DNA from 4 places in the Saccharopolyspora gregorii genome. Region 2 is predicted to be linked to each of the others. Evidence: riboswitches for the same ligand, from Rfam matches in the RefSeq annotation. Region 2 holds a riboswitch; each other region holds the start of a gene.
The links. Region 2 has a riboswitch for cobalamin ahead of metE (5-methyltetrahydropteroyltriglutamate--homocysteine S-methyltransferase). Riboswitches for the same ligand answer to the same signal wherever they lie in the genome.
Positions count from the first base shown of each region.

Region 1: it holds a riboswitch for cobalamin, as region 2 does, so the genes downstream of both, H1226_RS06280 (putative cobaltochelatase) here and metE (5-methyltetrahydropteroyltriglutamate--homocysteine S-methyltransferase) in region 2, are expected to answer to the same signal.
Region 3: it holds a riboswitch for cobalamin, as region 2 does, so the genes downstream of both, H1226_RS12185 (hypothetical protein) here and metE (5-methyltetrahydropteroyltriglutamate--homocysteine S-methyltransferase) in region 2, are expected to answer to the same signal.
Region 4: it holds a riboswitch for cobalamin, as region 2 does, so the genes downstream of both, H1226_RS17505 (ABC transporter substrate-binding protein) here and metE (5-methyltetrahydropteroyltriglutamate--homocysteine S-methyltransferase) in region 2, are expected to answer to the same signal.

Region 1 covers NZ_CP059556.1:1,432,162-1,439,508, forward strand. Annotated here, with positions in the region: gene H1226_RS06260 (S1 family peptidase) at 1-784, shown strand, start outside; gene H1226_RS06265 (LysE family translocator) at 858-1,484, opposite strand; gene H1226_RS06270 (S1 family peptidase) at 1,788-2,567, shown strand; gene H1226_RS06275 (GNAT family N-acetyltransferase) at 2,756-3,223, shown strand; cobalamin riboswitch at 3,293-3,421, shown strand; gene H1226_RS06280 (putative cobaltochelatase) at 3,480-5,627, shown strand; gene cobO (cob(I)yrinic acid a,c-diamide adenosyltransferase) at 6,086-6,700, shown strand; gene H1226_RS06290 (cobyrinate a,c-diamide synthase) at 6,697-7,347, shown strand, end outside.
Region 2 covers NZ_CP059556.1:5,215,568-5,222,914, reverse strand. Annotated here, with positions in the region: gene H1226_RS22670 (SDR family NAD(P)-dependent oxidoreductase) at 1-260, opposite strand, end outside; gene H1226_RS22665 (MarR family winged helix-turn-helix transcriptional regulator) at 474-923, shown strand; gene H1226_RS22660 (class I SAM-dependent methyltransferase) at 1,284-1,904, opposite strand; gene metE (5-methyltetrahydropteroyltriglutamate--homocysteine S-methyltransferase) at 2,409-4,697, opposite strand; cobalamin riboswitch at 4,828-5,068, opposite strand; gene H1226_RS22650 (hypothetical protein) at 5,254-5,901, shown strand; tRNA gene H1226_RS22645 (tRNA-Arg) at 6,115-6,188, shown strand; gene H1226_RS22640 (TetR/AcrR family transcriptional regulator) at 6,748-7,347, opposite strand, start outside; gene H1226_RS22635 (SDR family oxidoreductase) at 7,340-7,347, shown strand, end outside.
Region 3 covers NZ_CP059556.1:2,828,032-2,835,378, forward strand. Annotated here, with positions in the region: gene H1226_RS12160 (dihydrodipicolinate synthase family protein) at 1-76, shown strand, start outside; gene H1226_RS12165 (ribokinase) at 69-977, shown strand; gene H1226_RS12170 (GntR family transcriptional regulator) at 1,000-1,671, shown strand; gene H1226_RS12175 (2-hydroxyacid dehydrogenase) at 1,749-2,723, shown strand; gene H1226_RS12180 (DUF3558 domain-containing protein) at 2,966-3,490, shown strand; cobalamin riboswitch at 3,702-3,869, shown strand; gene H1226_RS12185 (hypothetical protein) at 4,024-4,881, shown strand; gene H1226_RS12190 (PLP-dependent cysteine synthase family protein) at 4,878-5,981, shown strand; gene H1226_RS12195 (MFS transporter) at 5,978-7,234, shown strand.
Region 4 covers NZ_CP059556.1:4,049,106-4,056,452, reverse strand. Annotated here, with positions in the region: gene hrpB (ATP-dependent helicase HrpB) at 1-1,205, shown strand, start outside; gene H1226_RS17515 (hypothetical protein) at 1,482-2,150, opposite strand; gene H1226_RS17510 (hypothetical protein) at 2,494-3,228, opposite strand; cobalamin riboswitch at 3,494-3,660, shown strand; gene H1226_RS17505 (ABC transporter substrate-binding protein) at 3,764-5,278, shown strand; gene H1226_RS17500 (ABC transporter permease) at 5,275-6,234, shown strand; gene H1226_RS17495 (ABC transporter permease) at 6,231-7,112, shown strand.

The DNA.
Region 1 (7,347 bases), 2.6 Mb from region 2:
AGCCGGAACACTCGCCGCGGCCGCGCTGGCCACTGTCGCGATCACGACCCCCGCCGGGGCCGGGACCGCCGCCGACGAGCCCGCCGCCGCGCCGATCAGCACCCGGATCGTCGGCGGCGAGTACGCCAGCACCAGCGAGTACCCGTGGGTCGTGTACCTCACCGACTCGGCGGGCAACCAGTTCTGCGGCGGCACCATCGCGGCCGCGAACAAGGTCATCACCGCCGCGCACTGCGTCACCGGGGGTGCGCCGCCGGAGATCACCGTCGTCTCCGGCCGCGACGACAAGAACAGCGACGAGGGCACCGAGACCGCCGTCCGGGACGTGTGGGTGCACCCCGACTTCCAGAACGCCAGCAGCGGTGCCGACGTCGCCGTGCTCACGCTGGACCGCGACGTCACCGCGACCCCGCTGCCCATCGCGACGGCGGGCGACCTCCCCGAGTACCGGCCGGGCGGAGCCACCACCGTCCTGGGCTGGGGGACCACCACCGAAGGCGGCTCGCCGTCCAGCACGCTCCGCCAGGCGCACCCGCCGATCACCAGCGACCAGGACTGCAGCCGCGCCTACGGCGGGCAGTACGACCCGCGAGGCCAGGTGTGCGCCGGGCTCCCCGGAGGCGGGGAGGACAGCTGCCAGGGCGACTCCGGCGGACCGCTCGTGGCCGGGGACAAGCTGATCGGCATCGTGTCCTGGGGCAACGGCTGCGCCCGCCCCGGCCAGCCCGGCGTCTACACGAGGCTCGGCGCCTACCACGACGAAGTCCAGGCCCAGCTCCGCTGATCCCCCCCCACCACCGAGGCGCACGGCCCGTTCGACCGCACCGCGCGGTCGAGCGGGCCGTTCTGCTGCGGGGTCAGGCCGCGACGAGACCCGCGGAGATGGTGAGGAAGGCCGCCGCGCTGATCACGTCCAGGGAGCGGGCGAAGCGCGGGCGGCGCAGCCGGTCGGCGATGCGGGCCGCGCCCAGCACGATGGTGACCTCCCAGATCGCCGCCAGCACCAGGAACACCGCGCCCAGCAGCACCAGTTGCAGCGTCGGGTTCGCCGCCGAACCCACGAACTGCGGCAGGAAGGCCAGGCTGAACAGCAGCATCTTCGGGTTCGTGATGTTGCTCAGCAGGCCCTGCCAGAACGGCCGGGTCGTGGCGCCGCCTCCGGAGAGGCCGTCGCCGGTCTCGGCGCGGGTGAGCCACAACCCGCGCACGATCATCGCGGCGAGGTACACCAGGTACGCGGCGCCGGCCCACTTCAGCGCCGCCAGCACCGCCGGGTGGCTGGTGATCACCGCGCCGAGCCCGCAGATCACCAGCGCCACCTGCAGGATGCTCGCCGCGTGGATGCCCGCCAGCGCTCGCAGCCCGGCGCCGATCCCCTGCCGCAGCGACGTCCGCAAGATCAGGAACGCGTCCACCCCGGGCGTCAGCACCACCACTGCGCTGGCGAGCAGGAACGCCGGCAGGGTCGTGGGGTCCAGCAGCATGACGAGTTCGCTCCTTGCCTGGTCGACGCGCGCGCGGAGGCGCCGGTGAGCGCGCGGCCCACTGGTCGAGGTTTCACCGGATCGGGGGTGATCTCGGTTCCGCGTCGTCGCGGGCACCGGAGATCTTGACTGAGTGGGCGGGACGAACCACCTCTGCCGAAGCAGTGTTCCGAATTTTTTCCCGCCTAAGTCCATCTTAACGAAAAATTATCATGAGCCGATGTGAGCTCGCCCTCGTCATCCCGGCGTGATCGGGCCGCTACCGTGTGCCGCCGAACGACGCCGCACGTCCAGGAGGCAGCCGTGCCCGACCGATCCAGCCCGCTCGCCCGGATCGCCGCCGGAGGCGCTGCCGCCGCCACCGCGGCCACCGCCGCGCTCGCCGCACCGGCCGCCGCCGACCCCGCGCAGGAACGCGTGCTCGGCGGCACCGACGAACGCGCGGCGCCCTGGGTGGTCGCGCTCACCGACCAGGCCGGGCGCCAGTTCTGCGGCGGCACCCTCGTCACCGAGATCAAGGTGGTCACCGCCGCGCACTGCGTGGACGGCCACGACGCGGCGGAGCTGCGCGCCGTCACCGGCCGCCCCGACCTGCGCACCACCGGCGGCGCCGACACGCCCGTCGGCGACGTCTGGGTGCATCCCGAGTTCCGCGACGTCACCGGCGGGCACGACGTGGCGGTGCTGACGCTGGCCGCACCGGTGCGCGAACGACCGCTGCCGATGGCCGGGGCCGACGAGACCGCCCGCTACCGGCCCGGCACCCCGGCGCGGGTGCACGGCTGGGGGCGCACCACCGAGAACGGGCCCACCTCGGCGACGCTGCAGTCCGTCGAGGTGCCGATCAGCGCGGACGCCGACTGCCGCGCCGCCTACCCGGGCTACGAGCCGGGGACGCGGGTCTGCGCGGGCCCGCCCGAAGGCGGCCGGGACGCGTGCGCCGGGGACTCCGGCGGACCGCTCGTCGCCGACGGCAGGCTGATCGGCGTCGTCTCCTACGGCACTGGCTGCGGACGTCCCGGAACACCCGGCGTGTACACCCGGATCTCCGGGGTCGCCGACGACGTCGCCGCGCGGCTCTGAACCCGGCGTCCCGCACCGCGGGACGGGCCGGTGCCGCCCGGTGCTCGCGCCGCGGCGGTGCACCGGTCGCCGTGCGCAGCACCGACCCGCTCCGAGGCCCGCGCGCCCGGGCGCGCGGGACGTGGTGTGCGCTACTTCCACCGCAGGTGACCCCGGGTGTCGTAGCCGGAATGTGATATCCCGTTGGGGTGACCCTGCAACCGCTCGCCACCGCCGTCCACCGCGCCTACACGGCCGACCTCGACGCCGAGGACTTCTACCGCATGCTCCGCTTGCGCGTGGACGTGTTCGTGGTCGAGCAGCAGTGCGCCTACCCGGAACTGGACGGCCGGGACCTGGAGACCACCACCAGGCACTTCTGGATCGACTCCGCCGACGGCTACGTGCTCGGCTACCTGCGCCTGCTCGAAGACCCCGACGGCACCTTCCGCATCGGCCGCGTCGCCACCGCCAAGGACGCCCGCGGCCTCGGGCTCGGGCGCAAGCTGATGCGCGCCGCGCTCGCCGAGATCCAGCGCGCGCCGGCGACGCTGTCCGCGCAGACCTACGCGCTGGAGTTCTACCGCGGATTCGGGTTCGAACCCTCGGGTGAGGAGTATCTCGAAGACGGCATCCCGCACGTCGACATGCACCGATACCCGGGTTCGCCGCGCTGAGCGAGCCGCGCCGGTTCCTCGCCCGTCGCGGGGATGCGACGATGCTCGCTGGTCCCAGCCAGGGCAGGTCAGGAAACCGGTGCGACACCGGTGCGGTCGGCGCCACTGTGACCGGGGAGCGGATCTCCCCCGCGAGCCACCGGGCGCTGCCGCCTGGGAAGGCCGGAGTTCCGCGCTGATCCGGGAGCCAGGACACTGCCTCGCCCAGGCGCAGCCGACATCGGGGCGTCCGAGACCCGAGGAAGGAACACCTGGCATGACTGCTCCCGCGAGCCCGCGGTACCCGTTCACGGCCGTGGTCGGGCACGACGACATGCGGCTGGCGCTGCTGCTCAACGCGGTGCACCCGCGCATCGGCGGGGTGCTGGTGCGGGGTGAGAAGGGCACCGCGAAGTCGACGGTGGTGCGCGCGCTCGCTTCGCTGCTGCCCGCGCTGGACGTCGTGCCCGGCTGCCGCTTCGGCTGCGAACCGCGGCGACCCGACCCGCGGTGCCCGGACGGCCCGCACGCCGAGGTCTCCGGGACGACACGCCCCGCGGAACTCGTGGAACTTCCGGTCGGCGCCACCGAGGACCGGCTCGTCGGCTCACTCGACCTGGAACGCGCGCTCACCGAAGGCGTCAGCGCCTACCAGCCCGGGCTGCTGGCCGCGGCGCACCGCGGCGTGCTCTACGTGGACGAGGTCAACCTGCTGCACGACCACCTGGTGGACCTGCTGCTGGACGCCGCCGCGATGGGCCGCGCGCACGTGGAGCGGGAAGGCGTGTCGGTGACGCACGCCGCCTCGTTCCTGCTCGTCGGCACCATGAACCCGGAGGAGGGCGAGCTGCGCCCGCAGCTGCTCGACCGGTTCGGCCTCACCGTGCAGGTCGCCGCCTCCCGCGACGTCACCACCCGCACCGAAGTGGTGCGCAGGCGCCTCGCCTTCGAAGCGGACCCGGCCGGCTTCGCCGAGCGGTGGGCCGCCGAGGACGCCGCGCTCGCCCGCCGCATCGCCGACGCCCGGTCCACAGTGGAATCGGTGCGGCTGCCCGACGCCGAGCTGCGGCGGATCTCCGCGCTGTGCGCCGCGTTCGACGTGGACGGGATGCGCGCCGACCTGGTGCTAGCCCGCACCGCCGTGGCGCACGCCGCGTGGCGCGGCGCCGACGAGGTCGCCGAAGCCGACGTGGAGGCCGCGGCCCGGCTCGCGCTGCCGCACCGGCGCCGCCGCGACCCGTTCGACGAACCCGGCGTCGAGGAGGACCAGCTGCAGCAGGCCCTCGAAGACGCCGCCCAGCACGCCGAGCAGGAACCGGCCGACGACCGGAACGCCGGCGACGATCAGGACTCCGCCGACGATCAGGACTCCGGCGACGAACCGCCGGAAGGTCCCGACGACGGCCCCGGCGGAGGCGGTGGTGGGGCGCCCGACGGCGGACCGGACGACGGACCCGACGGGCCCGGTGGCGGCGAAGCCCCCACTCCGCCGGACTCGCCCGCGCCGAACGGCGACGGCGGTTCCCGGCGCGAGGACGGCCCCGGCCAGGCTCCCGCGAACAAGCCCCCGGCCGCGCCCGCGCCCGCGTTCCGCGCCCGGCTGCTCGAAGTCCCCGGCGTCGGCGAAGGCGCCCCCGGCCGGCGGTCCCGCGCCCGCTCCCGCAGCGGGCAGACCGTTCGGGCCTCCACAGTGGACGGTCATGGCGTGCACCTGCCCGCCACCCTGATCGCCGCCGCCCCGCACCAGCGCACCCGCGGCCGCAGCGGCCCCGGCCTCGTGCTGCACCGCGACGACGTCCGGCGCTCCGTCCGCGAAGGACGCGAAGGCAACCTCGTGCTCTTCGCCGTCGACGCCTCCGGCTCCATGGCCGCCCGCGAACGCATGTCCGCCGTCAGCGGCGCCGTGCTCTCGCTGCTGCGCGACGCCTACCAGCGCCGGGACAAGGTCGGCGTGGTCACCTTCCGCGGCGACCAGGCCGAACTCGCGCTGCCGCCCACCTCCTCCGTGGAGATCGCCGCCACCCGGATGCGCGACCTGCGCACCGGCGGCCGCACCCCGCTCGCCACCGGTCTGCTCAAGGTCCACCAGGTCATCGGCACCGAACGCACCCGGGACCCGCGGCGGCGCCCGCTGCTGGTGCTGCTCACCGACGGCAAGGCCACGGTTCCCGCCGGTGACGGCGGAACCGGGCGCGCCCGCGCGAAGCGCGCGGTGCAGGACTCCATGCGCGCCGCCGGACTGCTCGCCGGGCTCGGCGTCGCCTCCGTCGTCGTCGACTGCGAGCAGGGCGTGGTGCGGCTCGGCCTCGCCGCCAAGGTCGCGACCGCGCTCGGCGGGGCCTGCCTCCGGCTCGACGAGCTCTCCGCCGACGCCGTCGCCGGAGTCGTCCGCGCCGCCCGCGGCACCACCGCCGGCGCAGCTTGATTCCGATTCGATTACGACACCGGCCGGGCGGAGTAGGAATATCCCGATGTAGTTGGTAAGGTGTTCTTCGTCCACCTGACCCCCAGGGGTGGACCACGAAGCGCCCTCGCGCTCCCGATGACCCCCAGGTCGGTCGAGCGCGGGGGCGCTTTCTATTGCTTGGGGGGTCGTGGTCGTTTTGCTCGGGGGGCGGGTGGCGGAACCTCAGCTGTTCCCTCGCTGCGGGATCGTTTTCACCGGTGGCTCCGCCACAGGAGAAAACGCTGTCCTCGCGAGGAAACAGCTGAGAACCCGCTGCGGTGCCGGTTGCTCGGGTGGTCGGCAGGTCAGCGGCTTCGCCGCTGAGAGGATCAACTGATCAACTGATCAATCGGTCGACTGGTTGGGGTCGGTCGGTGGTGGTGAGGTCTGCGACAGCGGGGTGGGGTGGTCCTGGGGGTGGCTTAGGGTCTGGGGTCATGCCTCAGGGAAAGCCGAACGTCGTTCCGCAGGACGGTCTCACCACGCGGCAGCGTCGCAACCGTCCGCTGCTGCTCGTGCACACCGGGGAGATGAAGGGCAAGTCCACCAGCGCCTTCGGGCTCGCGCTGCGCGGCTGGAACCAGGGCTGGTCCATCGGGGTGTTCCAGTTCGTGAAGTCGGCGAAGTGGAAGGTCGGCGAGGAGAGCGCGTTCCGCGCCCTGGGCAAGCTGCACGACGAGACCGGTGAAGGCGGCCCCGTCGAATGGCACAAGATGGGCGAAGGCTGGTCCTGGGCCCGCAAGCAGGGCAGCGAAGAGGACCACGCCGCCGCCGCGCTCGAAGGCTGGCGGGAGATCGCCCGCCGCCTCGGCGAGGAACGGCACGGCATGTACGTCCTCGACGAGTTCACCTACCCGCTGCACTGGGGCTGGATCGACGTCGGCGAAGTCGTCCGGACGCTGCGCGACCGGCCCGGCCACCAGCACGTCGTGATCACCGGCCGCAACGCTCCCCAGGAGCTCGTCGACGCCGCCGACCTGGTCCTGGAGACCACGAAGGTCAAGCACCCGATGGACGCCGGGCAGAAGGGCCAGAAGGGCATCGAGTGGTGAGCCCGCGCGTCGTCATCGCCGCGCCCGGCTCGGGGCAGGGCAAGACGACGGTGGCGACCGGTCTGCTCGGCGCGCTGCGCCGCCGGTCGCTGCGGGTCGCGCCGTTCAAGGTCGGCCCCGACTACATCGACCCCGGCTACCACCACGTCGCCTCCGGGCTGCCCGGCCGGAACCTGGACCCGGTGCTGGTGGGGGAGGAGCGGATCGCGCCGCTGTTCCGGCACGGCAGCGCCGGTGCCGACCTGGCCGTCGCCGAAGGCGTGATGGGCCTGTTCGACGGCAAGATCGACGGGCCGGGTCCGGGCGACGAACCGGCCTTCGGCTCCACCGCGCACGTCGCGGGCCTGCTGCGCGCCCCGGTGGTGCTCGTCGTCGACGCGCAGGGGCAGTCGCAGAGCATCGCCGCGCTGCTGCACGGGTTCCGCAGCTTCCAGCCCGGGGTGCGGCTGGCCGGCGTGATCCTCAACCGGGTCGGTTCGCCGCGCCACGAGCAGGTGCTGCGGGACGCGGCGGACTCGGTGGGGCTTCCGGTGCTCGGCGCGCTCGGCCGCACCGGCGGGCTCAGCGTCCCGTCCCGGCACCTCGGGCTGGTCACCGCCACCGAGCACGGCGGCGCCGCCACCGACGCCGTCGAAGCCATGTCGGAC
Region 2 (7,347 bases):
TTCACGAGAACGTCCACGTCGGGCAGCTCGGTGATGAGCGCTTCGGCGCCTTCGGCCGTGCCGATGTCCGCGGCGATGCCGCGCACCGAACCGCCGGTGTCGGCGCGCAGCGATTCGACGGTGGCGTCGACCCGGTCCCGGGACCGGCCGTTGACGACGACGTCGGCTCCGGCGCGGGCGAAGCTCGCCGCGATGGCCTTCCCGATGCCGCTGGTGGAGCCGGTGACCAGGGCGGTGCGGCCGGTCATGTCGGTGTTCATCGGTGCTCGCTCTCCTAGGGTGTTCGCCACGGGTTCCCGCTGGGGCGCGGGGTGATGCGGGTGTTTCGGCGTCGTGCGTGTGAAGAAATGCGGCTTTAGCCGGTAGTTGCACGCGCTTCCTAAATAGTTGCAGGCGCTTGCTATCTGCGCAAGCTGCTATGGTGGTGGGGAGAGCGAGCTCACCCGTCGAAGCTCGCCGGTAGGAGGTGTGGCGTGGGGATCGCCGACGACGCGGTCGAAGTGCGGGCACAAGGCTGGCGCACCCTCGCCGCACTGCACGGAATGCTCGAATCCGCCCTGGAGAAGGCGCTCACCGCCGACCACGGGCTGTCCGTCGTCGAGTACACCGTCCTCGACGCGCTCAGCAGGCAGGACGGCTGGCACATGCGCATGCAGCAGCTCAGCCGCGCCGCCGCGCTCAGCGGCAGCGCCACCACCAGGCTCGTCACCCGGCTCGAAGACCGGGGGCTGCTCACCCGGATCCTGTGCAAGGACGATCGGCGGGGCATCTACACCGAACTCACCGACGAAGGCCGCGCGCTCCTCGAACAGGCGCGGCCCACCCACGACGCGGCGCTCGAGAAGACCCTCGCCGAAGCCGAACAGGTCCCCGAACTCGGCGACCTCGTCGACGCCTTCCACCGGGTCACCGCCCGGGCCTGACGCCCCGATCGGGAGTGAACGGACCGTTCGTCCAGCGGAACCGGACGAACGGTCCGTTCACGACGTCCACGTGCGCACCCGCGCCTACGCCGACCGTCGCTCCGGAACGCCCGGCCGTCCCGCCGCCGCGGCGATGGGTGAACGGACCGTTCGTCCGATCTGGTTGGTCGAACGGTCCGTTCGCTCCGGCGCGAGTGGTCGGCACCGGGCCAGGGGTTTCCGAGTGAACGGACCTTTTGTCCCATCTCGTTGGTCGAACGGTCCGTTCACCCGGGGAAGTGGTTCGTGTGCGATCGGTCCTGTCGCCGCCGAAGTGGGTGAACGGACCGTTCGTCCCATCGCGTTGGTCGAACGGGCCGTTCACCCGGAGAAGGTCGGGACGGGTTTGTCCCAGGTGAGCGCGTAGCGCCACAGCAGCAACCTGCGGTACTGGACGCCGGGCAGCTGTCGCTGCGCGCCCTGGCGCACCTCATCCCAGGTCATGATCGGGTCCTTCACCGGGACCTCCGGAGGCTCGGTGACCCCGCCGTGCCTGCGGGCGAGGAAGCGGTGCACCGGGATCGCCGCGATGTCCCTCGCCCAGTCCAGCGGGGTGTGGTGCCGAGCCAGGCCGACGAGCACCAGCCTCCCGCCGGGGGCGAGCATCCGGCCCATGGCGGTGAGCGTGGAATCGAAGTCCATGTGGTGCAGCGCGGCGACGCTGCTGATGAACCCGTACGAGCCGTCCCGCGCCTTCGCGGCGAAATCGACGAAGTCCGAGTCCACATAGGACACGTTGTCGTACTGGTAGCTGGCGCGGCGGGCTTGGCGGATCATCGTGCGGGAGCGGTCGATGCCCGTGGCGCGCTTCGCCCTCGACGCCAGCGCGCGCACCAGCGTCCCGTCGCCGCACCCGACGTCGAGCGCCGCGTCGCATCCTTCGGGCACCGAGTCGAGAACGAGCGGGTGGTAGTGCACGTTGTGGCTCCACTGCTCCGACACCGGCTCACCCTAACCACCTGCACTGCGGCTTTCGCCGGGTCGTGGTAGGTGCCGGGAGGTCTCGGAACCGCGCTCCGCCCTCGGCGCTCGAGACGTCGGATCCCTTGGGCCGCAACGGGTTCCACTGCGGATGTCCGCGCCTGCCCGGCGCGCTGGATCCGGGCCGGCGGCACCTCGACGCGAGGGCGGGCCGGGGAACGACGTGCAGCCGTAGTGCAAAAGTGATCAGCGGTGCCGGGTCGTTGTCGTCCCGTGACACCGGCGCCACGCGCACCGGCCGCAGCGAGCCGGGTGAACGGACCGTTCGACCAACTAGATGGGACGAACGGTCCGTTCACCCCGAACCACGGCACGGGCGGCGCGCGGGCCGCGGAGCCGGCCTGACGCGAGTGAACGGACCGTTCGACCAACTAGATCGGACGAACGGTCCGTTCACTCGATCTGGAGCGGGGGCCGGGGGTGGGCAGTGGTGGGAAGAGCGACCACCCACCCCCGGCTTCGGGATCAGCCGGCAGCCGGGCGCACGGCCGCCGTAGCGCTGATCACGTTCTTGAGCGCGGTCTCGACCTCGGCGTAGCCGCGGGTCTTCAGGCCGCAGTCGGGGTTCACCCACAGCCGCTCGGCGGGCACCGCGGCGAGCGCGGCCTTCAGCAGGTCGGTGACCTCCCCGGCTTCCGGGACCCGGGGCGAGTGGATGTCGTACACACCGGGTCCGACGCCGCGGCCGAACCCGACGGCGTTGAGGTCGTCCAGGACCTCCATCCGGGACCGGGCGGCTTCGATGCTGGTGACGTCGGCGTCCAGGTCGACGATGGCGTTGATGACGTCGCCGAACTCCGAGTAGCACAGGTGGGTGTGGATCTGGGTGGATTCGGCGATCCCGGAGGTGGCGAGCCGGAACGAGCGCACCGCCCAGTCCAGGTACTCCTGGTGCTGCGAGGAGCGCAGCGGCAGCAGTTCGCGCAGCGCGGGCTCGTCGACCTGGATCACCCGGATGCCCGCGTTCTCCAGGTCCTTGACCTCGTCCCGGATGGCGAGCGCGACCTGCTCGGCGGTGATGCCGAGCGGCTGGTCGTCGCGCACGAAGGACCAGGCGAGGATGGTGACGGGCCCGGTCAGCATGCCCTTCACCGGCTTGGCGGTGAGTTTCTGCGCGTACTTGGCCCATTCCACGGTGATCGGCTCGGGCCGGGACACGTCGCCGTAGAGGATCGGCGGCCGGACGCAGCGCGAACCGTAGGACTGCACCCAGCCGTTGTGCGTGCTGGCGAACCCGTCCATGTGTTCCGAGAAGTACTGCACCATGTCGTTGCGCTCGGGTTCGCCGTGCACGAGCACGTCGAGTCCGAGGTCTTCCTGCAGCCGGATGACGCGTTCGATCTCGTCGCGCATCCGCTGCTTGTAGGTGGCGTGGTCGATGCTTCCGGAGCGCAACGCGGCGCGGGCCTTGCGCACGTCGGTGGTCTGCGGGAACGAGCCGATGGTGGTCGTCGGCAGCGGCGGCAGCCGCAGCGACTTGCGCTGTGCGGCGAGCCGGTTCGCGTAGTCACCGCGCTGGGCGTGCTCGGGTTTGAGCGAGGTGAGCCGCGCCTGCACCCGGTTGTTGCGCACCCGGTCGGCTCCGGCGCGGTCGGCGATGCGCCGCCGCGCGTCGTCGAGCTGCTCGGCGACGGTGTCGCGGCCCTGGTGCAGCGCGCGGTCGAGGACGACGACCTCGCCGACCTTCTGCGCGGCGAACGCCAGCCAGGACGCGACCTGCGGGTCGAGGTCGGTTTCCGCGTCGACGTCGTAGGGCACGTGCAGCAGCGAGCAGGAGGTGCTGACGGCGACCTCGCCGGCGAGGCCGAGCAGGGTGGCGGCGGTGGTGAGCGCCTTGTCCAGGTCGGTGCGCCAGATGTTGCGCCCGTCGACGAGGCCCGCGACGAGCGTCTTCTCCCGCAGCCCGGGCACCGACGGGAGTTCGTCCACGGTGCGCTGCCCGGCGACGAGGTCCACGCCGACGGCTTCGACGGGGGAGGAGGCGAGCACGCCCAGCGCGTCCCCGAGGTCGCCGAAGTAGGACGCGACCAGGATCTTCGGCCGTTCCGAGAGCTCGCCGAGCCGCTGGTAGGCGGCGCGCAGCGTGTCCAGGTCGGCCTGCGAGCGGTCCGCGGTGAACGCGGGCTCGTCCAGCTGCACCCATTCGACCCCGGCCCGGTGCAGCTCGCCGAGCAGTTCGGCGTAGGCGGTGACGAGCTCGTCGACCTTGTCCAGCGGGCGGAACGAGGCGGGCGCGCCGTCCTGCGGTTTGGAGAGCAGCAGGAACGTCAGCGGTCCGACGACGACCGGGCGGGTCTTGATGCCCAGTTCAGCGGCCTCGTGGTACTGGTCGACGACGGTCTGGTCGGACAGCCGGAACTCGGTGTCCGGGCCGATCTCCGGGACGATGTAGTGGTAGTTGGTGTCGAACCACTTCGTCATCTCCAGCGGTGGCGCGGATTCCACGCCGCGGGCCATCGCGAAGTACGTGTCGAGCGGGTTCAGGCCCAGTTCGGCGAAGCGCGGCGGGACCGCGCCGAAGGTGACGGCGGCGTCGAGGACCTGGTCGTAGTAGGAAAAGGTGTTTCCCGGCACCGAGTCCAGCCCGGCGTCGCGCAGCGAACGCCACGTGTCGGTGCGCAGCGTGCGCGCGACTTCGCGCAGTTCCGCTTCGCCGGTGCGGGACTTCCAGTAGCTCTCCAACGCCCGCTTGAGTTCCCGGTTCGGGCCGATCCGGGGGAACCCGAGCACGGTGGATCCGATTGTGCTGGTCAACGCTCTCTCCTCGCGAGCTGGACGGCAGTTCTGCGAGGTCGAGCGGGCAGGATCCGGGCACACGTGGCCGCACGCGGCGGCTCGTTCGTCCAGGTCTTCCCGCGAGACCTCGCAACAGCGCGCGTCACGCAGGACGCGCGCACCGGCGGCAGGTCTTCGGACTCGTGGGCGCTTCCCGGTGGAACCGGGGTCTCCTACTGGCCGTCGCTTCCCGAGCTCGCGCTCAGTGCTGTGACCGGTCGTGGCGACCGGTGACGGCGTTCGTTCCCACTCACCGCTGCGGGGCAGTCCCGGATTTCCACCGGGTTCCCTCTTGCCTCGCGCACCCCCGCTTTCGCAGGGCTGTGCGAACCACCAGCACTTCGGAGGCTACTTGCTTCTGGCGGGAAGACAAGGCCCTGCCGTCCGGATCACCCGGGCGCCGCGACGACCGCCGGAAGGTTTTTCGAACCGCGGGCAACCTGCCGCGCGGTGGTGCGTCTTGTGAACAGGTGAGGGGGCGGGACGGATTTCTTCCGTCCCGGTGCGACGAAGCGATCGGGAGGAACCGGCTGTGGTGAAGAGCGGTGTTCGGGCGGGTGTCGGCATCGGTGCGCTGGCCGTGGCGGCGATGGCGCTGGTGCCGGCGGGGATCGCCGCCGCTGACTCGAGCGAGACGTCCGTTGTGGACTTGAACGGGGGCGGAACTCCGGACACCGCGCAGCTGTCCGCCATCGGCAATGGGGCGAAGCAGTTGCTCAAGTTCACTGTGGACGGTCGTACGACCGAGGCCGTGCTGACCGGCGACCCGTCCTTCGGCACCCAGCCGATGCGGGTGCTGGACGTGAACGGCGACGGCAGGCAGGAACTGCTGGTGACCGAGTCCGTCGGCGCGAACACCACCTGGTTCAGCGTGTGGGACCTGGGTGCCGATGGCGCGCCGCGCGAGCTGAAGACGCAGGACGGCGAGCCGCTGAAGATCAACGAAGGCGGCGGGATCGGTGCCCGCCTCGGCTACGAGTGCGCGCCCGCGGGCTCGGACGGCCGGGTCCTGATCACCTTGGCCGCGTCGAACGAGAGCCAGACGACGGAACCCTCCTACGACGGTTCCCGGGTCGCCTACGAGGTGCGCGACGGCGTGGCCACGCCGGTCGACGACTACTCGTTCACCGGTGCCGGCAAGGACGACGACGTGCTGCGGGTGCAGCCCGAATCCTGCTCCTGAGGGGGAGCCGTCGGGGCCGTCGCGCGGGATTCGCGCGGCGGCCCCGACGTGCGCGCGGTGATTCCTCTGTGATCTTCCGGCGCGATTCCCGGCGTGGAGCTGTCGATCAGCTTGCCGTTCGATACCGGGTCTGCAACGCCGTTGGCGTCGGTACCACTGTCGACGGAGCGGCCGGTTACCCTGCTTGCTGCAGCTCACGCGAGCGATGTGCGGGCCCTCGTAGCTCAGCTGGACAGAGCAAAGGACTTCTAATCCTTAGGTCGCAGGTTCGAGTCCTGCCGGGGGCGCTCCGATGCTGGTCACAGCGGTGGGGGACGATCTCGATCAAGATCATCCCCCACTTTACCCTCCCGCCTCGCGCTGCTCGCCCAGGGCCGAGGAAGTCGGGCCGGCGGACCGGTCGGAACACGCCGTTCGCGTTGGCGGAATCGGTGCGGACGTCCCGGTGCTCGGCGACTTTCCCCTTCTCCGGCCGGAACCGGTCCGTGGGAGCACGCCGGGCGGCCGGGTTTCCGGATCAGGTGGGAATGCGTGGCCGCCCCGTCCCCTCGGCGCCGACGCGCTCGACGTCCAGCCGTCACGCATGTGCAGGAAGCCGCTGAACGCTTCGGGGTGATCCTGGAGGTCCGGGGCCGATGTGGTCGGCGATCGCCTTTTCCGGGACGCCACCGAGAGTCGTCCGGTGGTGCTCCACGACGATCTTCTCGTGCTGCTCCGGATCGGACGTCGCGCCGTGCTCCGGTTCTGCGATGCGCCGCTGCGCGCGGTGGTTCCTCGTTCGGTTCCGCGCGCGAGGGATCCGGCCGGGTTCGGAAGCGCTGCGGTCGTGTCGCGCCGCGCGTGGGATCAGCGTTCGGGCGAGGGTGGGCCGCTTCCCTGGACGCGGTCGAGCCACTCGTCCAACAGCGCCTTCTCCGGTGCGGTGAGGCGGTCGACGTCGGGCAGGGCCGCGCGGAGGGTGGTGGCCGCGCGCGCCACCGGGTCCGCGGCCGAGGGCCGGTCGGCGGGGTCTGGAACGGTGATCACGCCGCGGACCATCTCGAAGGCGCGGTCGGCGAGCGCGTCGGCGTCCGCCGGGTCGGAGTCGCTGCCGATCAGGGTGAAGATGGTGCCCCGCCCGGCCGCGTGCATCAGCTGCACCGCCTGCGGTTCGGGGACCGCTAGCCGTCCCGCTTCGGCGATCGCGTGGAGGAGGCCGGTCAGGATCCGTTCCGCCTGCTGCTCCGCCTCCGAGGGGGCGTGGCGCCTGCGGGAACCGTAGAGAGCGCTGTAGACGTCGGGGTTCTCCAGGCCGAAGCCGATGTGCAGCCGCCACCCGTTGCGGAGGTCTTCGACCGGGTCGCCGGAGGGGCGCATCGCGGTCTTGCCCGCGAGGTACGTGCTGAGCGCGTGCCCGGCGACCGCGTCCATCAGGTCGTCCTTGTCGCCGAACGTAGGGATGAAGAC
Region 3 (7,347 bases), 2.4 Mb from region 2:
CAGCCGGATGGCGCTCGACCCGGTCGGCGCCGCCGGCCGCGCGGAACTGGAACGCGCGGTCGCCGCCCATGGCTGAGCGCGGCGGGCGCGTGTGCGTGCTCGGCAGCGCCAACGTGGACACCGTGGTCCGGGTCGAGCGCAGGCCGCTGCCGGGGGAGACGGTGCGCGGTCTCGGCCGGGACCGCTTCGCCGGCGGCAAGGGGCTGAACCAGGCGGTGGCGGCCGCCCGGATGGGCGCGACCGTCGACTTCCGCGCGCGCGTCGGCGCGGACGGCGAAGCGGACTTCCTCGCGCGGCGGCTGGCGGCCGACGGGCTCGACCTGTCCGGCGTGCTGCGCACCTCGGCGCCGACCGGCACCGCCGACATCACCGTGGACGCCGCCGGGGAGAACACGATCGTCTTCTGCGGCGGCGCGAACGACGAGTTCACCGGGCTCAGCGCCGCGGACGGGGCGGCGATCGCGACCGCGGACGTGCTGCTGCTGCAAGGCGAGGTGCCGGTGCCGGTGCTCGTCGAAGCCGCCGGGCTGGGCCGCACCGTCGTGCTCACCCCGGCCCCGGTGCGGGCGTTCCCCGCCGCACTGCTCGACGCGGTGGACGTGCTGGTGCCCAACGAGCACGAGGCCGCCGAGCTCACCGGTGAGCGGGACCCGGCCACCGCGGCGCGCGCGCTGTCCACCGGCGGGCGGTCGGTGCTGGTCACGGTCGGGGAGCGCGGAGTGGAGCTCGCCGCCGACGGCCGCTCGCTCGGGCGCGTGCCCGCCGTGCCGGTGTCCACCGTGGACACCACCGGCGCCGGGGACACCTTCGCCGGGGCGCTCGGCGCGCTCCTCGCGGAAGGGGCCGCGCTGCCCGAAGCCGCCCGGGTCGCCGCCGCGGCCGCCGCGCTCAGCGTCACCAGGGCGGGCGCGGGCGGCATGCCGCACCGGCACGAGGTGACCGAGCTGCTGGCGGCGACCACTATTGTCCACGGTTGACGATGTGATCGAGGGAGGATGCATGTCCGACTCGCTCGTCCGCGCGGATTCGCTCGGGGAGCGGCTGGCCCGCACGCTCCGGGACCGGATCGTGCGCGGGGAGATCCCGCCGGGCACGCACCTCGTCGAGGACTCCGTGGCGGAGAGCTTCGACGTCAGCCGGGGCCCGGTCCGCGACGCGCTGAAGCTGCTGCGGCTGGAGAACCTGGTCGAACCGCAGCGCCGCGGGGTGCACGTGGTCGGGCTGAGCGCCGCGGACGTCCGCGAGCTCTACGCGATCCGGCAGGCCATCGAGACGCTCGCCGTGACCAGCGCCATCGGTCTCGGCGAGCAGCGCTCGGAGGCGGGCATGCTCCGCGGGCTGCGCGGCATGTCCGAGACGGCCACGCCGCCCCGGGCCGCCGAGTTCGCCGAGCACGACCTGCGGTTCCACCGCGGCATCTACGAGGCCAGCGGCAACCGTAGGCTGCTGACCATCTGGCTGCAGATCGAGCCGCTGTTCGCCAGCATGCTCGCGGTCACCAACAGCGAGGACGAGGACCTGGGCCCGGTGTGCACCGCGCACGAGCAGCTGCGGTCCTCGATCGCCGACGGCGATGCGGGGCGCGCCACCTCGCTGCTCACCGCGCACCTGGCGGGCTCCGAGGAGCGGATGCTCGCCGCGCTCCAGCGCATCTGGGCCGCCACTTCCTGACACCCACGCGGAACCCGGCTCCTCGCCACCGGCGGGGAGCGGGTTCCGCGCGCCCGGAACACCCCGAGAGAGGAACCATGACCGGTCACATCGTCAGCTTCTACGACCTCAACGACATCACCGAGGCGTCGTTGCGCGAGCACCTGCCGGACCTGCCCGGGCTGCGGATCACCGAGATCGGGCCGGCGCAGGACCCCGCCGACCACCTGGACGCGCTGGCCACCGCGACGATCGTGCTGGCCCCGCTGGAGAAGGAGCGGCGGATCGGCGCCGAGCTGCTGGACGCGATGCCGCGCTGCGAGCTCGTGCAGTCCGTCGCGGTCGGCTTCGACGGCGTGGACCACCTCGCCGCGGCCGAGCGCGGCATCCCGGTGGCGAACCTGCCCGGGTTCAACGCCGACGCGGTCGCCGACTGGACGGTCGGTTCGCTGCTGTTCCTGCTGCGGCACTACGCGGCCGGGCACCGCAAGGTGGAATCCGGCGGCTGGGGGCCGGAGGGGTTGCGCGGCCGCGACCTGGCGGCGCTGACGGTCGGGATCCTCGGCTTCGGCAACATCGGCCGCGCGGTGGCCCGCCGCCTGGACGGCTTCGGCGCCCGGGTGGTGGTGCACGACCCGGTGCCGTCCGAGCCGGGCCGGGAGTACCTGCCGCTGGCCGAGGCGGTGGCCGCGTCGGACGTGCTGAGCCTGCACCTGCCGCTGAACACCGCCACGCACGGCCTGGTCGGCGACGAGCTGCTGGCGCGGATGCGGCGCGGCGGCTACGTGCTCAACGCGGGGCGTGGCGGCGTCCTGGACGAGCGGGCGCTGGTGCGGGCCCTGGATTCCGGGCAGCTGGCGGGCGCGGCGCTGGACGTGTTCGAGCAGGAACCGCTGCCCGCGGACTCGCCGCTGCGGGGCCGCTCGGACGTGCTGCTCAACCCGCACACCGCGGGCGTGACCTGGGACGCCTACCACAACCTCCGCGGGAAATTGTTCGCGAAGCTCGCCGCCGTGCTGTCCGGGGAGCGGCCCGCCGACGTGGTCAACGGGGTCGAGCCGCGCCCCCGCTGAAGTTGGCGGGTTCTCGTCATCGGGAGCCGTTTTCGGGGCCGGGGCCGCCGGTGGTCCGGGTCCGCTCGGGGCAGCCGGTGCGCCGGGCCGGTCGCTCGATTCCTGGGCGGTACGGCCGAAGCCGCGTTGCTGCCGGAGCCACTCGCTGGACGCGCGGGACATGATCGACGCGTCCAGCGGGGAGGGCGCGAGTTCTCCGGATCGACCCGATCCGGACCGGATCAACGGCAGGCGTGATGAGTGTGAACGAGAAGGTTGCGGTGCCCCGCATCGGCGCGGTTCGGCTCGGTTCGGTCGGCTTGGCCGTCGTCGCCGCGCTGTCGCTGGCGGGATGCGGCGGCGTGCAGGTCGACTCCCCGAAGGACGCGAGCGGGGAGAAGCCCTGCGACCTGGTGCCCGAGCAGACGGTTCACGAGCTGGGATTCCACCTGGGCGGCAAGGAGGACGCGGGCGCGTGCACCTGGAGCACCCCGCGGGACAGCGTGCGGCTGGAGGTCGGCGTGGTCGCGGACCGGTCGCTGCAGGACTTCCAGGACGCGGCCGAGGAGTACTCCGACTTCGGCGAGCTGACCATCGGCGGGCACCCGGCGGTGCGCGCGAACTCCGGCGACCCGAAGGCCGACGGCACCTGCGAACTGGTCGTGGCCGCCGATGCGGACCAGGCGGTGTCGGCGAAGTCGAAGATCCCCAGCGGTGCCACCGCCGACCCGTGCGAGCTGGCGGAGCGGGCCCTCGACGCGGCCGTCCCCTCCTGGCCCGCCGCCTAGCCGCCGGGCGCACGGCGAGGTCGCGGTGATCCCGCGTCCGGTGGGGTGGCAGCACCGGGCGCGGGAGCCGGAGTCGCCGATGTCATATTCGCGAACGGCGATGCGTGCGCCGGTGTCCGCCACCTGCGGCGACACCGGTTCCGCCGACCGCGGTGCGGGTTCCGGGCGGTGGCCGCGGCCTTGACATCGGCCACCGGGGCTGCGAACTTCTGAGCCGTTCGAACGACGGTGTGCAGGAAGCCGGTGCGAATCCGGCGCGGTCCCGCCACTGTGAGCGGGGAGTCGTCCTCCACCCGAGCCACTGCCGGTCCCCGGCGGGAAGGCCGGAGGCCGGTGCCGATCCGCGAGCCAGGAGACTGGCACCGTCGTGCCGATTCGTGCGGGGTCGCGGAGCCCCGGAGGAGGTACGTGGTGTCGCGCATCGCCGCATCGCGCCGGGAAGTCCGGCAAACCGTCCACATCGGACACTAGTCGTCCCCGCGGGTTCGTCCCGCCGCTGTGCGTTCCGTTCCGGTTCCAGCTCGGGGAGACACGTGCGTCCTGCCACCACCACTGATCAGTCCTACGTGGACTCGCTGGTCGAGTCCGCGCTGTCCGGTCACGTCCGCGATGCGGGCGGGAACGGCCCGGCGGAGCTCTCCGCCGCCGTCGCGTTCCTGACCGTGCAGGCCGCCCGGCACACCGGCCGCGGCACCGGCTACACCAACACCGTGCTCAGCGTCCGGATCGCCGACGCCGTCGGCTCGTGCGCCGTCGAACCCGGCGCCCTGGACGAGGACGCGGTGCGCGACGCCGTGGGACGCACCGCGGCCGAGCTGCTGCGGCACCCGCTGCTGCCGGTTCGGGTCGCGGCGCTGGACGCCTACCTCGCCGCGCTCACCCCGCACCCCGCGCACCCGCTGTCCCGGCAGGTGGTGATCCCGGCGGGCGACTCGCTGGCCAAGTCCACCGCCCGCGCCCGCGCGGTCGCCGCGATCACCGCGGTCCCCGATGGCGGCCGGGTCGCGGTGATCGGCGTGGTGAACTCGCTGCTCGCCGCGCTGCGGGACCGCGGCCTCGACTACGTGCCCTGCGACCTCAAGGGCGGCCGCACCGAGTGGGACGAGCCGATCCGCACCGACCACGCCGCCGCGATCGACGGCGCGGACGCGGTGCTGGCCTCCGGCATGGTCCTCGGCAACGGCACCTTCGACGACATCGCCGCGACCTGCGCGGCCCGCGACCTGCCGCTGACCCTGTTCGCGCAGACCGGATCCGCGGTGCTGCGGGAACTGCTCGGCGGCCCGGTGCGCGCGCTGTCGGCGGAGCCCTACCCGTTCTTCTGGCTCTCCGGCGAGGACACCACGATCCACACCTACGAGGCCGCCCGCGCCACCGAGGTCGTGCGGTGACGGGTCGCGCGCCCGCCCGCTGCGACTCGGCCCTGGATCTGATCGGAGGCACCCCGCTGCTGCGGGTCGCCGCGCCGATCGCGTTCCCGCACCCGGGTTTCTGGGCGAAGCTGGAGAGCACCGCGCCGGGCGGCATGAAGGCCCGCGCCGCGCACGCCATGCTCACCGGGGCCCGGGCCCGCGGAGAACTGCGCCCCGGCGGGACGGTCGTCGAGTCCACCAGCGGCACCCTGGGCATCGGCTTGGCGTACGTGGGGACCGCGCTGGGCCACCCGGTCGTCGTGGTCGCCGACGCGGAGCTCGACGGGCAGACCCGCGCGCTGCTCACCGCGCACGGGGTGCGGGTGGAGCTGGTGCGCGACCCGCACCCGGTGGGCGGCTGGCAGCGCGCGCGGCTGGACCGGGTGCGGGAGCTGCTGGCCGAGCTGCCCGGGGCGTACTGGCCGGACCAGTACAACAACCCGGACAACGTCACCGGCTACCGCGCGCTCGGCCACGAACTGCTGGACCAGCTGCCGGACGCGCAGGTCGTGGTGTGCAGCGTCGGCACCGGCGGGCACAGCGCCGGCATCGCGCGGGCGCTGCGCGAGCGCGCCCCCGGGGTGCGGCTGGTCGGGGTGGACGCGGCGGGGTCCGCGGTGTTCGGCGACCCGGTGGCGAAGCGCCTGATGCGCGGCCTCGGCAGCAGCATCCACCCCGGCAACGTGGACTACGCGGCGTTCGACGAGGTGCACCTGGTCGGCGCGGCGGAGTCCGTCGCGGCCTGCCACCGGCTCGCCGCCGGCGCGTTCGTCACCGGCGGCTGGAGCACCGGCGCGGTGGCGCTGGTGGCGTCCTGGTGCGCCCGGGAGCTCGGCGCGGACCAGGTGGCCGCGGTGTTCCCGGACGGGCCGCACCGCTACTGGGGGACGATCTACGACCCGGACTTCCTCGCCGCGCAGGACTTCCCGGAACCCGCCGCCGAACCGGTGGACGCGGACGGCATACCGTCCGAAGTGGACAGCAGAACGACGTGGAGGAGGTCGCGCAAGGTGGTCGATCCGTGTGCCCGGCGAGCCGACGGCCCGGCGGAATGCCCGGTCTGCGAGGTGCGGCCGTGAACCGCGCCGCGTTCGCCCGGTTGTCCCCGGCGGCGAAGCTGCTGGTGATCAACCAGTTCGGCATCAACGTCGGCTTCTACATGCTGATGCCGTTCCTGGCCGCGTACATGAGCGGGAACCTCGGCTACGGCGCCGCCGTGGTCGGGCTCGTGCTCGGGGTGCGGAACCTGAGCCAGCAGGGCATGTTCCTGCTCGGCGGCACCGCGGCGGACCGGCTCGGCTGCCGGCCGATGATCATCGCCGGTTGCGCGCTGCGCGTGGTGTCGTTCGGCCTGTTCGCCGTGTTCACCACGCTGCCCGGCCTGTTCGCCGCCGCGATCCTCACCGGTCTGGCGGGGGCGCTGTTCAACCCGGCGGTGCGGACCTACCTGATGCACGAGGCGGGGGAGCGGCGCGCCGAGGTCTTCGCCGTGTTCAACGTGTTCCAGCACGCGGGCACCCTGGTGGGGCCGCTGCTGGGCGCGGCGCTGCTGGCGGTGGACTTCCGGGTCATCGCACTGGTGGCGTGCGTGGCGTTCGCGGTGCTCACCGGCGCGCAGCTGCTGGTGCTGCCGCACCGCGAGGTCGAGCCGCAGCGCCAGAGCGTGCTGGGCAGCTGGCGGGAAGTGGTGCTGAACCGCCGGTTCCTCGGCTTCACCCTGGCGCTGTCGGCGTACTTCGCGCTCTACAACCAGCTCTACCTGACGCTGCCGCTGGAGGCGCAGCGGGTGTCCGGGGTGGCGTGGTCCATCGCCGTCGTGTTCGGGGTGTCCACGCTGATCGGCGTGTTCGGGCAGGTGCGGATCACCGAGTGGTGCCGGGCGCGGTGGAGCTCCGGCCGGTCCATCGTGGTCGGCCTGGCCTGCATGGGCGGCTCGTTCGTGCCGATCCTGCTGGCCGCACCCGTGCTGCCGGAACGGCTGCCCGTCGGCGGCATCGCCGGGACGGTGCTGGCGTTCGTGCCCGTGGTGCTCGCGATCGTGCTGTTCACCGTCGGGCAGGCGATGACGAACCCGTTCGCGATGGAACTGCTTCCCGCGGTCGGCAGCGAACGCCTCGCCGGCACCTACTACGGCTTCTACTACCTGGTCTCCAGCCTGGTCGCGGCCGCGGTCAGCTGGCTGGCGGGCGCGCTGCTGGACGCCTTCGCCGAGCCGGGGATGCGCTGGCTGCCGTGGGCGGTGCTGCTGCTGGTGGGCCTCGCGGGCAGCGCGGGCACCCGCCTGCTGGAACGCCGGGGAGCGCTCACCCCCAACACCCCGGCCGACGCCTGACCGCCCGAGGACCAAGCGGGTCTCGGTCCTCTCCTGTCAGCGGCAAAGCCGCTGAGCCGCCGACCACGTACGCAGGTCGACCAACCGCTGAGATTCCGCCACCCGAGCGCTGA
Region 4 (7,347 bases), 1.2 Mb from region 2:
CGCGGCTCGCCGAGCTCGGCCTGCACCCGCGGTTGGCGCGCGCACTGCTCGACGGGGCCGAACGGGCGGGCGCGCGGACCGCGAGCGAAGTCGTGGCGCTGCTCGACGACGACACCGTCACCGACCAGTCCGATGTGGACTCGGCGCTGTCCCGGTTGCGCCGCGGCGGGCCCGGATCCGGCCGGTGGCGGCGGGAATCCCGCAGGCTCGCCGAGCGCGTCCACGGCACCGGGCGAGGCGGTTCGGCGGCGGAGGTCGTCGCGTTCGCCTACCCGGAACGCGTCGCGCGCCGCCGCGCCGCCGACTCGCCGATCTACCTGATGGCCGCCGGCACCGCCGTCGAACTGCCCGCCGGATCACCGCTGCGGCACGCCGAATGGCTCGCCGTCGCCGTCGCCGACCGCGCACCCGGCGCCGCCCACGGCACCGTGCGCCTCGCCGCGCCCATCGACGAAGCGCTCGCCCGGCGGGTCGCGGCCGCGTTGCACAGCACCCGGGACGAGGTGGGCTGGACCGGCGGGGACGTGCGTGCAGTGCGCGCCGAACGCATCGGCGCCATCACCGTGGACAGCAGGCCGCTGCGCGAACCCGACCCGGCACTGCTGCGGGCCGCGCTGCTCGACGGGCTGCGCCAGGACGGGCTCGGCATGCTGGCGTGGAGCCAGGACGCGACGCGGCTGCGGCACCGCATCGGCTTCCTGCACGAGGCGCTCGGCGAACCGTGGCCGGCCGTGGACGACGAATCCCTGCTGTCCCGGGCCGATTCGTGGCTGGAACCGGAGCTGTCCCGGGCGCGCGGACGCGCGGACCTGGCGCGGATCTCCGCCGGGGGAGGACTGCGGCGGTTGCTCCCGTGGGATCGGGCGGCCCGGTTCGACGCACTCGCGCCGGAGAGCGTGGAGGTGCCGTCCGGATCGCGGATCAAGATCGATTATTCGGGAGAGCGGCCGGTGCTGCCGGTGAAGGTGCAGGAGGTCTTCGGCTGGCGCCAGGTGCCACTGCTCGCCGACGGGCGGGTTCCGCTGCTGCTGCACCTGCTGTCGCCCGCCGGGCGACCCGCCGCCGTCACCGCCGACCTCGAATCGTTCTGGACGACCGGCTACCCGCAGGTCCGCGCCGACCTCCGCGGCCGCTACCCGAAGCACTCCTGGCCCGACGACCCCACCACGGCGACCCCGACCCGCCGGACCCGCCGCCCCACCTGACCGGTGGGAGGAGTGAACGGACCGTTCGTCCCATCTGGTTGGTCGAAGGGTCCGTTCACTCGGTGCTGCGGCGCGGTTCGTCGCCGACACGCCCGGCTGAACGGGCCGTGGGGGTGGGGAGTGAACGGACCGTTCGTCCCGTCTAGTTGGTCGAAGGGTCCGTTCACTCGGTGCTGCGGCGCTCGTGCGCACACCGCGCAGGCGTTTCGGGGTGGAGTGAACGGACCGTCTGTCCGATCTATTTGGTCGAACGGTCCGTTCACCCCGCCGCGGTGGTCAGCCGAAGGGGACGAGCACCAGTTCGGCGGCCCGCACGTCCGCCGAGGTCCACCCGGTGATCCCGGCCAGCACGCAGCCGGTGCGGATCACGGCCTCCTCGTCCAGTTCACCCGGGTCGAGGTGGTCCTGCTCGACGATCCCGGCGGCCGCGACCGCCTCCCGGATCCGGTCCGGCAGCTCGGGGAGCGAGCCTTCGAGGTCGTCGGAGTTCGTCCACAGCACCTCCGCGCCGTCCTCGGCGAATTCGAGGCCGCAGCACGGTCCGTCGAAGTTGTGCGCCAGGCTGAGCGCCGCCCCGCCGGTGCGGGACAGGGCGAGCGCGGCGGATTCGAGCCCGCCCTGCTCGTTCGAGACCGAATCGGTGTGCCCCGCGTCGTCGAACACGAAGGTCCACCCGCCGATCCGCCCGGCCAGCAGCGCGGAGGCGCAGTCGGTCTCACCGAGCGCGGTGCGCGGCAGCGAGGAGTGCTCGTCGGCCCGCTCCTCGGGGAGCGTGCAGGGGCGCGCGTGCGCGAGCCGTGCCCCGAGCGCTTCCAGCGCTTCGCGCGGCTGGAGGTCGCGCACCAGGTGCACGATCTGGTGCGGGTCCTCCGCGCCGAGTTCGGTGATCCACGCGGGGCGGCCCTCGGGATCCAGTGCTGCGGCGGGGAAGGCGGGTTCGGGCATCGTCGTCTCCAGTCGGTTCGGTTCTTCTCGGCACCTTGCCCCAGGGCACCGACAATTCCGTCCCGCTGCGCGGTCGGGTGGAGGTCTTCCCCGCGTGAGCGGACTTCCGGCTCCGAGCGTGTCCGGCTCTCCGGAACAGCCGGACTGCAAAATGCGTCCACAGTGGACGGAATGGTCGGTGGTAGGTCTCCCCGGATCCGAATCCCCGGTCGTGGCACCACCCGCTGCGCTTCCACCCGCTGCCGTTCCACCCGCTGCGCTTCCCACCATTGCGCGACCACCCGCTGCGGAATCCGCCGACGCGCCCCCGGAACCGCGCGAGGGGAACGCGGGGCGCGGGCGCTCAGGTCAGCGCCACCGCCACCAGCGGAGCCGCCCGCAGGTCGTCCATCGTCCACGTCACCCCGGCCAGCGCGCAGCCGATGCGGGTCACCGCGGCCTCGTCGGTCTCGCCCGGCTCCAGGTGGGCGCGCTCCACGATGCCGGCGGCCGCGGCGGCGGCGCGCACCTCGGCCGGTGGTTCGGCGGTCTCGTGGTCGAGGTCGTCGGAAGTCGTGCGGTACGCGCGCGAACCGTCCACCGCGTAGTCGAGGCTGAGCAACCCGCTGATGTTGGCGTGCAACGTCATCGCCGGGCCGCCGGACGCGGAGAGGGCTTCCGCCGGTGCTCCCGGGACGGGCCGCGGGACCTCCGGCTCCTGCAGCGCGGACCAGTCCCCGGTGCGCATCCCGCCGAGCAGTGCGCGCATCGTGTCCAGGCCGCCGACCTGGAAGGTGGTGCCCGCGTCGTCGAACACCAGCGTCCAGCCGCCGATGCGGGTCGCCAGCAGCACCGACAGGCACTGCGGATCGCCGAGCGCCGCGCGCGGCAGCGAGGTGAACTCGTCCGGCCGCTGCTCGGGCAGCGTGCACGCCGCGGCGGAACCCGGGTCCGCGCCGAGCACCTCCAGCGCCCGCGCCGGTTCCAGGTCGCGCACCAGGTGCGCGGTGTGGTTCGGGCCCGGCACGTCCAGTTCGGACAGCCAGATCGGATAACCGGTGGCGTCCAGGGTTCCAGGTGGGAAACCGGGCGTGGGCATGGCGGCTCCTCGTCGTCGTCGGCGGGTGCCGGTGAGTCTGCCCGGTGCGGTGGCGGCCGCCGCGGTTCCGCGCGCTCCCCGCTGCCGAACGCGGGAATCCCCTCGCCCGCTCGCCCGCCGGGTGCTGCACCGTTCTCCGGAGGAGGCCGGGCGGGCGCTCCGCCGCGCGCGGGCGGTGGGCGACGGCACCGCGACCCGCGGTGACGTGATGCCGAGCGGTTCACACTTCCTTGACAAGGCACGACGCGGGCTGAAAAGTTGACGAGTCGTTCCAATGCGACGGTGTGCAGGAAACCGGTGCGAATCCGGTGCGGTCCCGCCACTGTGAACGGGGAGCCGCGTCCACCAGCGCCACTGTCGGGCAGCCGATGGGAAGGCCGGGCGCGACGTCGATCCGCGAGCCAGGAGACTGGCACCGTCGTACCGATTCGCACGGGGTCGCGGAGCCCCGGAGGAGGTACGCAGTGCACCCGGATTCGCCGCACACGCCCGGTTTCCCCGCTGTTCCCGAACCGGCCCGCGCCGCGTGAGCGGCGTGATCGGTCGCAGGCGGCTGCTCGCGGGCGTGGCCGGAGCGATCGCCGCGGTCCCCCTCGTGTCCTGCGCCGGTGGTTCCGGGGCGAGCGCGGGCAGGCTGCGGCTGGCGTTCCCCGCCGGTGGCGCCACCGAATCGCTCGATCCGCACACCGGTTCGCTGTTCGTCGACCAGGCCCGCGCGAAGGCGCTGTTCGACACGCTCGTCGGCTACGCCGACGACATGAGCGTGGTGCCGCGGCTCGCCGAGAGCTGGCAGCCCGACCCGACCGGTACCCGGTGGCGGATCCGGTTGCGCCCGGCCGAATTCCACGACGGCAGGCCGGTGACCGCCGAGGACGTGCTGTTCACCTACCGGCGCATCGCCGACGACGCCACCGCGGCCCAGTCCGCTTCGCACTTCGCCGACGTCGACTTCGGCGCCAGCCGGGCGATCTCGGCGACCGAACTGGAACTCGTGCTGGGCGCGCCGAACTTCGAGTTCCCGTCGGCGTGGGGCGCGCCCGCCACCGAGATCGTGCCCGCGGGCACCACCGACTTCACCGCCCCCGTCGGCTCCGGCCCGTTCCGGTTCGTCTCCTTCGAACCCGGTGGGACCGCCGTGTTCGCCCGCTTCGACCGGCACTGGTCCGGGCCCGCCACCCCGGCCGAGCTGGAATTCGTGCTCATGGAGCAGGAGAGCGCACGGGTTAACGCGCTGCTGTCCGGGCAGGTCGACTACGCGCACGACGTGAGCGCCAACTCGGTCCGGCTGCTGGAGCAGGGTGGCCGGGCGCGAGTGCACTCGGCGCCGTTCGGCACCATGCAGGCCCTGCTGCTCAAGGTGGACCGGCCGCCGTTCTCCGATCCGCGGCTGGTGCAGGCGGTGCGCGCCGGGCTGGACCGGCAGGCGTTGCTGGACATCGCGCTCAGCGGGCAGGGCAGGCTCGGCAACGACCTGTTCGGCGCCGGGCTGAAGTACTACCCGCCGGACCTGCCCGCGCCCGCGCGCGACGTCGACGCCGCCCGGGCGCTGCTGCGCGAAGCCGGGGCCGACGGGCTGAGCTGGGAACTGCAGACCAGTTCCGTCGACCCCTACTTCGAATCCGCCGCCAGCCTCATCGCCCAGCAGCTCGGCGAGGCCGGGATGCGCGTGTCGCCGCGGATCGGGCCGGCCGAAACGTACTTCTCCGACATCAAGGAGCACGGCGTCGCCTCGCTGTCCCGGACCGCGGCGCTGCCGGTGCCGACGTTCCTCGGGCAGCGCATGACCTCGGACGCGGGGAGCAACAACTACACCGGGTACCGCTCCGCCGAGTTCGACGAGCTCTACGGGCGGGCGCTGGCCACCGCCGACGACGCCCGCCGAGCCGACCTGCTGGTGCGCGCGCAGCGGCTCGCCCGGGAGAGCAGCGGCAACGTGGTGTGGGGCTTCAGCGGCTGGAACGTCGCCACCGCCACCTCCGTGGCCGGGGTGCGGGGCGCGCCGCCGAACTCGCTGGACTGGGCCCGCTTCGATCGGGTGAGCGTGGGTTGATCGCGCCCGCCGCGCGGGCGTCCGCCGCGGTGCTGCCCCGGCTCGGCGTGGCGCTGGTGCAGATCGCCGCGGTCGCCGTCGGCGTGTTCGCGCTGACCGCGCTGCTGCCCGGCGACACGGCGCAGGTCGTGCTCGGCGAGCACGCCGACACCGGGCAGCTGGAGGTGCTGCGGCGGCGGCTCGGGCTCGACCAGCCGTGGGGGACGCGGTTCGCGCAGTGGGCCGGCGGGATGCTGCACGGGGACCTCGGCACCTCGCTGCGCACCGGCAGGCCCGTCCTCGACGAGATCACCCGCAACGCCGCCACCACCGCGCTGCTCACCGCGCTGACGCTGCTGGTGGTGCTGCCGCTGGCCGGGTGGCTCGGCGTGCGCAGCGGGCTGCGCGCCGGGAGCCGGTTCGACCGGGCGGTGAACTCGGTGGTGGTGCTGCTGAACTCGGTGCCCGAGTTCGCGCTGGCGCTGCTGCTCGTCGGCGTGTTCGCGGTGCGGGCCGGCTGGCTGCCGGCCACCGCGGGCGGGCTGTCCGGGTGGTCGCTGGTGACGGAGCCCGCGGTGCTGGTGCTGCCCGTCGGCGTGCTCGCCGCGAAGCAGCTCAGCGCGCTCGCCCGCCAAGTCCGCACCGGTGTGGTCACCGCGAACGGCGCCGAGTACGCCACCCACGTGCGCCGCGCCGGTCTCGGCGAGCGCGACGTGGTGCTGCGGCACGTGCTGCCGAACACCATCGGGCCGGTGCTGCAGCAGCTGGCGCGCACCGTGGACGGGCTGCTCGGCGGCGTCGTCGTGGTGGAGGCGCTGTTCGCGCTCGGCGGGATCGGCTCCGGATTCGTGGAAGCGGTCAAGGCCCGCGACCTGCCGGTGGTGCAGGGCTACGCGCTGCTGTTCGCGGTGATCACCATCGGCATCAACCTGGTCATCGACCTGGTGGCGCGGCGGTTCCGGGCGGGTGCGCGGTGAGCCGCGCCGCCGGGTGGCTGCTGCTCGGGGTGCCGCTGCTGGCGGCGCTGGCCGGGCCGGTGCTCGCCGGGCTGCTGCCGGGCGGCGGATCGGTGCGGGCCGCGAACGTCCCGCTGCTGCCGCCCGGGGCGGACCACCCGCTGGGCACCGACGTGCTCGGGCGGGACGTGCTGGCCCTCGCGCTGCACGGCGGCGGTTCGGTGCTGGTGCTGGCGGGCGGCGCGCTGCTGCTGACCTACTTGGTGGGGGTGCCGCTGGCGCTGGCCGCCGTCGGGCAGCCCCACCGGTGGATCGACCGGTGGCTGACCCGCGGGCTGGACCTGGTGCTGGCGCTGCCCGGGTTGCTGGTGCTCATGGTGCTGGCCGCGACCGGAACCCGGACCGGTGCGGCGCTCGTCGTCGCCGTGGCGCTGCTGCAGCTGCCCGCGGTGGTGCGGATCGTGCGCAGCGCGGCGCTCGGCGCCCGGCGGCGCGGGGTGGTGGAAGCCATGGCGCTGCAAGGGGAATCGTGGTGGCGGGTGCACTTCGGCTACGTCGGGCGCGGCGTGCTCGGGCCCGTCGCGGTGGACGCGGGCGGGCGGCTGAGCCTGGTGCTGTACCTGGTGGCCTCGGCGAACTTCCTCGGCCTCGGGATCGACCCGGCCACCGCGGACTGGGCGGTGCTGGTGGAGCGCAACCAGGAGGCGCTGTTCCTGCAGCCGTGCGCCGTGCTGGTGCCCGCGGGCCTGCTGGTGGCCCTGTGCACCGGCCTCAACCTGCTCGTGGACCGGTACCTGGTGACGGGCGGACCCGGCACTCGGCCCGCACCGGGTGAACGGACCGTTCGTCCACGACATCGGCCGGAGGAGCCGTCCACCCGGGTCGTGCGGGTGGAGTGAACGGACCGTTCGTCCACTAGAGCTGGACGGACGGTCCGTTCACCCCGCGACCGGGCGAGATCGTCTCTGTGCGGGGGCCGAGTGAACGGATCGTTCGTCCCATCTGGTCGGACGAACGGTCCGTTCACCTCAGGATGGTCGGGGTGAACGGACCGCCCGTCCCACGAGTTCGGACGAACGGTCCGTTCTTATCACCGGGGTTCGCTGACGTGTGGCAATGTCCGCGCGGGTGCTC